One region of the Vibrio sp. Y176 genome, then DNA from elsewhere that is predicted to be linked to it. Evidence: predicted binding sites of a transcription regulator. Region 1 holds the regulator's gene; each other region holds the start of a gene.
The links. Region 1 encodes CRP, which controls carbon source genes, mostly activating them, when cyclic AMP is high. Its sites were predicted from a motif close to TGTGANNNNNNTCACA; they were not measured.

Region 2: recB (exodeoxyribonuclease V subunit beta) is a predicted target of CRP. The motif match lies at 1,081-1,096, and genes of this name have one in related genera.
Region 3: R7O13_RS16350 (NupC/NupG family nucleoside CNT transporter) is a predicted target of CRP. The motif match lies at 1,059-1,074, and genes of this name have one in related genera.
Region 4: deoD (purine-nucleoside phosphorylase) is a predicted target of CRP. The motif match lies at 1,036-1,051, and genes of this name have one in related genera.

What each region holds. Positions count from the first base shown of each region.
Region 1 is NZ_JAWOQS010000017.1:16,107-18,314, forward strand. Features, by position in the region: gene R7O13_RS22485 (phosphoribulokinase) at 1-798, shown strand, start outside; gene crp (cAMP-activated global transcriptional regulator CRP) at 1,039-1,671, shown strand; gene R7O13_RS22495 (DUF1338 domain-containing protein) at 1,808-2,208, opposite strand, start outside.
Region 2 is NZ_JAWOQS010000006.1:122,847-125,054, forward strand. Features, by position in the region: gene recB (exodeoxyribonuclease V subunit beta) at 1-962, opposite strand, end outside; gene recC (exodeoxyribonuclease V subunit gamma) at 1,281-2,208, opposite strand, start outside.
Region 3 is NZ_JAWOQS010000006.1:182,582-184,789, forward strand. Features, by position in the region: gene R7O13_RS16350 (NupC/NupG family nucleoside CNT transporter) at 1-914, opposite strand, end outside; gene R7O13_RS16355 (TatD family hydrolase) at 1,119-1,892, opposite strand; gene R7O13_RS16360 (DUF5363 family protein) at 1,879-2,076, opposite strand; gene prfC (peptide chain release factor 3) at 2,171-2,208, opposite strand, start outside.
Region 4 is NZ_JAWOQS010000002.1:520,053-522,260, forward strand. Features, by position in the region: gene R7O13_RS06495 (DUF523 and DUF1722 domain-containing protein) at 1-771, opposite strand, end outside; gene deoD (purine-nucleoside phosphorylase) at 1,170-1,880, shown strand; gene R7O13_RS06505 (hypothetical protein) at 1,951-2,208, shown strand, end outside.

The DNA.
Region 1 (2,208 bases):
TTCCGTAAAATGTTCAATATGATGAACGTTAAACCCGCATGGGTTGAAGGCGATAGCTTCCATCGCTTTACTCGCCCAGAAATGGACATCGAAATTCGCAAAGCCCGCGAGCAAGGTCGACACATTAGCTACTTTGGCCCACAAGCTAATGACTTCCCGGGATTAGAAGAGTTTTTCCGTAAGTTCGGGCATGACGGCACTGGCAGCGTGCGCCGTTATCTGCACACGTTTGACGAAGCGGTTCCCTACAATCAAATGCCAGGCACGTTTACACCGTGGCAAGACTTACCCGAAAACAGCGACGTGCTGTTTTATGAAGGGTTACATGGTGGCGTGGTCGATGGCGATGTTAATGTTGCTCAACATGTGGATTTCTTAATCGGCATGGTGCCGATTGTGAACTTAGAGTGGATACAAAAATTCGTACGTGACACTCGCGATCGCGGCCATTCGCGTGAAGCGGTAATGGACTCAATCGTGCGATCCATGGACGATTACCTCAACTATATCACTCCGCAGTTTTCTCGTACTCACATCAACTTCCAGCGCGTACCGACCGTTGATACTTCCAACCCACTTAATGCAAAAGGCATCCCTAGTTTGGATGAGAGTTTTGTGGTGATTCGCCTACGCGGTATCAAGAATGTCGACTTCCCATATCTGCTGGCCATGATTGATGGCTCATTCATGTCACGCCACAACACGATTGTCGTACCCGGCGGTAAGATGAGCTTTGCAATGGAGCTCATAGTTCGGCCTATCCTACAACAGCTCATCGAAACAGGGAAAATTGGCTAAAAACCTGCCTGCGAAGATGTTTACTTTTCATACCGTGATCATGTGCACAGTTTTGCTTACAAAATCTCAATCATGGCACGATTAAAATCAAGAAATCGTTTTCGAAAAAGGATACTATTTCTTACCGAAACACAAGAGAGCTTGCAGCATATAAAAAGTGCTCTTATTCTAGTAGGCCTAATTCAGGCTTAGCTAAAATATGGATAGCGCAAGCGTACCCTGCAGAGGAAGTGAGATATTATGGTTCTAGGTAAACCTCAAACCGACCCAACATTAGAGTGGTTTCTTTCACACTGTCATATTCATAAGTACCCTTCAAAGAGCACGCTAATTCACGCGGGCGAAAAGGCAGAAACTTTGTACTACATCGTTAAAGGTTCTGTTGCGGTTCTTATCAAAGACGAAGAAGGTAAGGAGATGATCCTTTCTTACCTAAACCAAGGAGACTTTATTGGTGAACTTGGTCTATTCGAGGAAGACCAAGAGCGCACAGCTTGGGTTCGTGCTAAATCTCCTTGTGAAGTTGCTGAAATTTCTTTCAAGAAGTTCCGTCAGCTTATCCAAGTAAACCCAGACATCCTAATGCGTCTTTCTGCGCAGATGGCTCGTCGTCTTCAAGTAACTAGCCAAAAAGTGGGTGACCTGGCGTTCCTAGACGTAACTGGTCGTATCGCTCAGACGCTTCTGAACCTTGCAAAACAACCAGACGCAATGACTCACCCAGACGGCATGCAAATCAAGATCACTCGTCAAGAAATCGGTCAAATTGTTGGCTGTTCTCGTGAGACAGTAGGTCGTATCTTGAAGATGCTAGAAGAGCAGAACCTAATCTCTGCTCACGGTAAAACCATCGTGGTTTACGGTACTCGTTAATCTCGAACTAGAGTGACACGAACAAAATTATAAAAGCCACCAATGGCAACATTGGTGGCTTTTTATTTACTCATGACCAAATGAGATAGGGTGCAGCGAACACTAATGAGTAAGCTTAACAGGTTAACCCTAAAACTTAGCCATTCGTACTTTCAAAGATTTTGTCAGCTGAAGCGGCCACGAAACCTGGGTACAAATCACCATTTTCCATCGGATAGCGCTTAGCAAATTCATAAAACCCGCCAGGGATAATTTCAGTGCCTTCGCTAAAACGAACCGCTACTTTATCTGCCATGGTCGATGACTGCTCTAGCAACACCTCAGGAGTGCCCTTCACTTCACCACCATTTTCATTAATGGTAAACCCAGCGGTACGCAGATGATCGTTTACCTGCTTCACTTCTTCATATTCATTGAGCTGGTTAACGCTCACCGTGAAGTGGTTTGCTCCGTAACCATGCGCCGCAAGCCAAGATGCGTACTCACTTTCTTTAGCCAACGTTTGGTAATCAGCAAAGCTTAAATCCCACAAGCGCC
Region 2 (2,208 bases), on a different contig from region 1:
GCGTGCTGCGGCGCACTGCCTTTCGGTGTTTTTTCCAACAAGACGTTTTGCGCGAATTTCTCCAGCTTGTCTGGATAATCGTAACTTGTGGTTTCCGTTGCTGCCCAAGCGTTTACCGCCTCCAACCACGTCGGCAGAGACTTTTTGGTATAGCTACGTTTGTTAATATCTGAATCTGAAATCAGCGTGAAGAAGTCATCTTGGCTTTCTCGCCACTGTGCTTTTAATTCATCAATTTTTTTCAAATTTTCAGTATGAAGATCAGCCAAACTGCCTTTCATTGCTGGAACAGAAAGGCTTAACGGCGCGCCGGTTAAGTAATTGCTGATGTCAGACAACAACGCAGATGGAGAGCCCCATAGCTGGCGAATTTCTCCAGCCAAGGTAAATGGCAACGGGTAGAAATTGCGGCGCCAGTAATCGGCTACAACTTGCGCTTTTAGGTGACTTTCATCGGTCACAAACTCGTTATTAAATCGGCTGCCAGATTCAAACGCATTTTGCGTTAGCATACGTTGGCAAAAACCGTGAATGGTGTAGACCGCCGCCTCGTCCATCTGACGCTCTGCCTGCAATAAAATTTCTGCGGCTTGCTTGTGATCGTCAAACTCATTAAGCAAAGGTTGGATCACCGGATCGGAACTCTGTCCACGCGCAAACGCGATTCGCGCATCATGGATTCTTGCCCTGATACGATCGCGTAATTCCGCAGTTGCCGCTTCGGTAAAGGTTACGACCAGAATTTGGTCGACCGTAAGCGGTACGCGATGTCGAGTTTCCGCGCTGCCGTGACCAAGCAAAAGGCGCAGATATAAACCTGCAATAGTGAAGGTTTTACCTGTACCTGCTGATGCCTCGATTAACCTCGCACCGTGCAGAGGAAACGTCATCGGTTCTAGTGGCGTTGGTTGAGGTTGCTCTGTGCGGTCTAACGTATGTAGAGGACACTCTGCACCTGACATTTGATCCATAACGCTGAATCTCTCCGGATTATTTACTAGGACGTATCACCTAATAAATGTGATCTATAGTTAAAAATTCTATTAATATGTTTAACAAGTTGGATAATTTAGAGCTTTGTGAGATCTTTCTCACGGTTATCCATAAGACGTACCGTTAGTATGCGCCCCACGAGATAAGCCAAACCTTTTTGGCGGCACAACTCAAATGAATTAAACAAAAGTATCATGGTCCCTCTGACCTTGTGGCCGTACAGCGAACGCCCTACAAAAAATAATGATTTTCTGGCGGCCACCCTTCTCTTTATCCAACTTTCTTTATCACGCTTTTACATCATCAGCGTCTTGAACCGCTAAGCGCGCACCTTGCAGAACTAATGCTGTCAGCAAACGAACTTCTGAAGCCAACTCATCATTCCAAGCAGGCCAAATTCGAGAGATGTACGCATTATTGCCTTCGCCCGGGCTCATGAAGCCATCATTGAATGCGTCAGCCATTTTCTTCAAAGATTTCTCTTCGTCATCGACCCACTGACCGCGGCTAAAGCCCGCTTCAACACAAGCCAACGCCGTTTTCGGGAAATAAGGCAAAGGCTTAGTCATGCCTTCGAAGAATAAGCGAACTAATTCAGTCAGTAGCTGTTTGGCATACTGAGCATCGGCAATTTCTGGGTAGATCAAATGCAGCGCGCCTTCTTTACGATCGTAGCCAATCAGATGAGTTTTCTTGGCATAACCCGACGCCGACATGGCAAGGTGATCGATCCACGCTGCAAGGTAATCTTGCGCTCGAATCTTACCGCTTCGGTAGCGAATCAAACCGGATTGGTAGCATTGAGTCAGCCAACCAGTCAGGCGAACGTTTTTCTCTTCGCCTTCATTTCGCTCAAACAAAGAGTCAAACGTCAGGTCGATTTCCAAATCGTCTTGAGGCGCACCAGATAAAAACGCCAGTTTGTCCACCAGCTCTTCCGCCTGAACTCGGTTGGTTTCAAACTCGATATCACCAAACGCCCCCACCGGCAGTTTGCCTTGCGCGCGCTGTTGACTCATAAAGTGTTTAAGCACCTCTGTTTTTTTCTCTGGCTGCATCAATGTCGTTTCAAGCAAGGTTTCTAACAGCTCATCACGCATTTGATAACTTTCCAAACCACCTAAAACAAAGGGTTCGTCGTCTTCCATCACCGGCAGTGGCGGTTCAAAGATTACTTTTAAACGACGATTGAAAAAATACTGCACAGGTAAGCGC
Region 3 (2,208 bases), on a different contig from region 1:
GGAGAGAACGCATAACCTAGGATTAGCTCTAGTGTTAGTTCTGGCATGCCGAACCAACCACCGATGCCACCTAGCATACCGTTGATTAGCGCGATTAGACCAACGAATGCGATTAGCATTGCACCTACGTTAAGCGCAAGTTGTAGACCAGAAGCCGCACCGCCCGCAGCTGCGTCGATTACGTTAACTGGTTTGTCGTCACCGCCGTCCATCGCTTCTTCGATACTTTCGTGAGGCTGGTCAGTCTCAGGGTGAAGAATTTTAGCGAACAGTAGACCACCTGGTGCTGCCATGAATGATGCCGCAACTAGGTACTCTAGTGGAACACCCATAGATGCGTAACCAGCTAGTACACCACCAGCAACAGAAGCTAGACCACCACACATTACCGCGAATAGCTCTGATTGAGTCATTTTTGGAACGAATGGACGAACAACTAGAGGTGCCTCAGTTTGACCTACGAAGATGTTAGCTGCCGCTGACATTGATTCCGCACGCGAAGTGCCTAGCGCTTTTTGTAGTGCGCCACCAAGAATCTTGATAACCCATTGCATAACGCCAATGTAGTAAAGAACTGAAATCAGTGCAGAGAAGAAGATCAGTGTAGGAAGAACACGGAATGCGAAGATGAAACCGCCGCCGCCGAATACTTCGAACATCTTGTCAGAAACAAGACCACCGAACAGGAATGATGAACCATCGTTACCGTAGTTGATAACGTTAGAAACACCTGAAGAGAAACCGTTTAGTAGATCACGGCCCCAAGGTACATACAGAACAAATGCACCTAATGCGAATTGGATAGCGAATGCGCCACCCACAGTTCTAAAGTTGATAGCTTTTCGGTTGTTAGAAAATGCCACTGCAATCGCAAGAAGCACTACCATACCGATTAGGCTCATAAACAGGCTCATAGTTTATGACTTCCTTATAAGTTATTTATTGGCGTGTTACAAAATGGAGCTATAAAGCGGGGGCAATTATACTCATGCAGAATCAATTAAAGTAATGCCAGCCTCACACTTTCCTATAAGATTCATGATTGATTCAACCAGCTTTGTGAGTTAATTCACAATAAGCAGGAAAACGTTTTCGATTTCAAACCACATCTTTAGATTTTATTCACATATCGAGAAAGCAAAATTGCTATTTTTCCACAGTTGAGAGGCAATCGATTGCTTTCGGCCGTTATGCAACTCTACGAGCTCATTAAAGACGTGAATGAGTTTGGCTGGGTGATTTGACTCCCCTTGATATCCAAGTATAGGCATATCTGGTGCGTCTGTTTCGATTACTAGGTTTTCGAGTGGTAATTTTTGAATTGCGTCGCGTGTTTTCTTGGCTCTTGGGTAGGTAATCGTTCCTCCTACACCGATAAAAAAACCTAATTTGACCCACTCCATGGCTTGCTGATAACTCCCAGAAAAAGCGTGTAGCACACCACCTCTAGGGAGATTCGCCGCTTTCACCATTTGAATGAGGCGATTGTGCGCTTTTCGGCTATGTAAAATAACTGGGAGTTCGAAGCGTCTAGCCAGCTCAAATTGAACTTCAAGTATCTTTTCTTGCAACTGTGGATCAACATCAATGGCAAAATCTAAACCACACTCTCCTATTGCCACGCACTGCTGCCCTTTTTGATTTAGATAGCCTTCTAGCTCTGTAAGGTGCTGCTCAACGTTATCTTCAAGAAAATACGGATGAAAGCCGAGCGCATAATACAAATTGGCATGTTGCTCTGCCAAAGTGTGAATACGAGCCCAGTTTTGCGGACCGACGGAAGGAATCAAAATTCTTGCGACGCCTTGCGTTTGAGCAAGCTCAAGTTGATGTGCAAAGTCATCTTGAAACACATCAAAATCAAAGTGGCAGTGCGTATCAAAGAGCTTCATCTTGACGCTTTTTATCTGTATCTGCGGGCAGAAAATCAGAGGATGGTTGGGCTTCACTCTTCTCTTCAGTTTGATGGGCTGGGTCTTTTCGATATGGGACACAACTGCGTTTCTGATCGGGAGTTAACCCCATCTCTTTACACCAGTTGTCGTAACGCTTTAGCCCACGTTTAAACCAATTCATATCTTATCCTTATATAAAAACGCCCTTGGCTAAGTTTATAGCCAAGGGCGTTTTAAAATCTAGTTTGCGTTAAGGCTTACCCTAACCGCGCAAATTAGTGCTCACGCGTCGCACGGAAATCAACGTCAGGGA
Region 4 (2,208 bases), on a different contig from region 1:
AGTTAGTGAGCGTTTGAAGTACCCTTGTAAATGCATCAACACATTTGTGTTGTTTTTGCGGCTAGCCCGATTCGTTAACGCCTTCATAAGTCCTAAACGATACTCTTGGTAAAAGTCTTCAATTTCATAATTAGCGACATCAGCGACTAAGCGGCCAAGGGAGCGGTATGACTCTGGGTGGTGTGCCATTAACGTCAGTTTGTAGCGCGAATGAAAGTCGATGATTTTGCCACGAGTAGGCTCACCTTCCATCGAGCCGTAAAAGTCATTTAGACAAAATACTCGAGTAATAAAATTTTCTTTCAATACAGGGTCGTTAAGTCTGCCATCCTCTTCAACAGGCAACCAAGGCATTTTTTGCATCAATGTTTGTGTATACAAGCCAACACCTTCTTTCGCAGCACTGTTCTTGCTGTAAACCTTGACTCGCTCCATGCCACAAGTTGGTGACTTGGCACAAACGATGTAACCACAAAGCTGCTCGCTTTGAAGTTCATCTACTTTATTGGCCGAGTAAGTGAGCATATTGTCGGTATGATCATTTTCTGGATTTTTGGTTTCAACCAATGCAACACGCTCTTCATTAGAAACAAGACGAATTGTTGGACGGGGTACTGGCATACCTACGCCGACTTCAGGGCATACCGAAACAAAGTCAAAATACGGGCTGAGCTCTTTAGTCACAAAGTTGCTCACCTTATGACCAGAGTCAAAACGCACTCGTTCACCCAAAACACACGAACTGATACCTACTTTGATTGAAGATTCCATGATGACGCATCCCTATACAAAAAGTTTTGTTGTATAACTTATAGCAAGCCTTTCCAGATTGTACAAGAAAATAAGTTGTACAATTTAATCGTTTTACTTCACTCGAAAGTATTTCGATCAACCAGCTGTCAGAAAAAAGTTTGGCCCAAAAACAAAGAATTTGTGCGCGCAATCGACAAACTGCTCAAAAGCAAATCGATTGCTCTTTTGATTTCAACAGATTTGGTTATCAATAGTAGTTGCAGTTTCTAAATGCGTGGTTTTTGTGACTAAGCTCTCAAGGGGCTACTGTACGTCCCGATATTATTGCCTCAACGAAAACGAACAAGTTCAACAGAATTGGTAATAGCGTTCTATAATAGAGGCGTTTTATCAAAACAAAACTTTGGAGAGCACTTATGGCAACCCCACACATTAACGCACAACCAGGTGATTTCGCTGAAACAGTTCTAATGCCAGGCGACCCGTTGCGCGCTAAATACATCGCTGAAACGTTCCTAGAAGATGTGAAACAAGTTTGTGACGTTCGCAACATGTTCGGCTTTACTGGCACTTACAAAGGCAAAAAAGTTTCTGTAATGGGCCACGGCATGGGTATCCCGTCTTGCTGTATCTACGTACACGAGCTAATCGCTGAATACGGCGTGAAAAACGTTATCCGTGTAGGTAGCTGTGGTGCAGTACGTGACGACGTGAAACTAATGGACGTTGTTATCGGTATGGGTGCTTCTACAGACTCTAAAGTTAACCGTATCCGTTTCAACAACCACGATTTCGCAGCAATCGCTGATTACGGTCTTCTAGAAGAAGCAGTTAACCAAGCGCGCGCTCAGGAAGTGCCTGTAAAAGTAGGTAACGTATTCTCTGCAGACCTGTTCTACACACCAGAAGCAGACATCTTCGAGAAGATGGAAAAACTAGGCATCCTAGGTGTAGACATGGAAGCGGCTGGTATCTACGGCGTAGCAGCTGACCTAGGCGCGAAAGCACTGACTATCCTGACAGTTTCTGACCACATCATCCGTGGTGAAAAACTAAGCTCAGAAGAGCGTCAGAAGTCGTTCAACGACATGATGAAAGTTGCACTAGAAACTGCAATCAACATCTAAGAACAAATAGTAAGTAATAATTTGCAGCCAGAGTTATGCTGGCTGCCCGAATTATCCCGAGGGGGCGATTGTGTCTAACGGCGAACTGCCAAAAGACGCAGATGGGTTACAACTCAACTTTTGTAAAACATTGGCGTGTGACAACTTTGGATTGAGTGATGCAAAGCGTTACGTTCTGCAACATGCGAACCCTAAGCGTCCGGCGATGGTATGCCGTGAATGTGGAGCTTTCCCCCCCTTACTTAATAATCGCGATGTCGTGAACGAACTTCATCGCCTGCGGCACGTCCACAGTGACGGGTTGCCTGCTTGCCGTAATGATGATTGC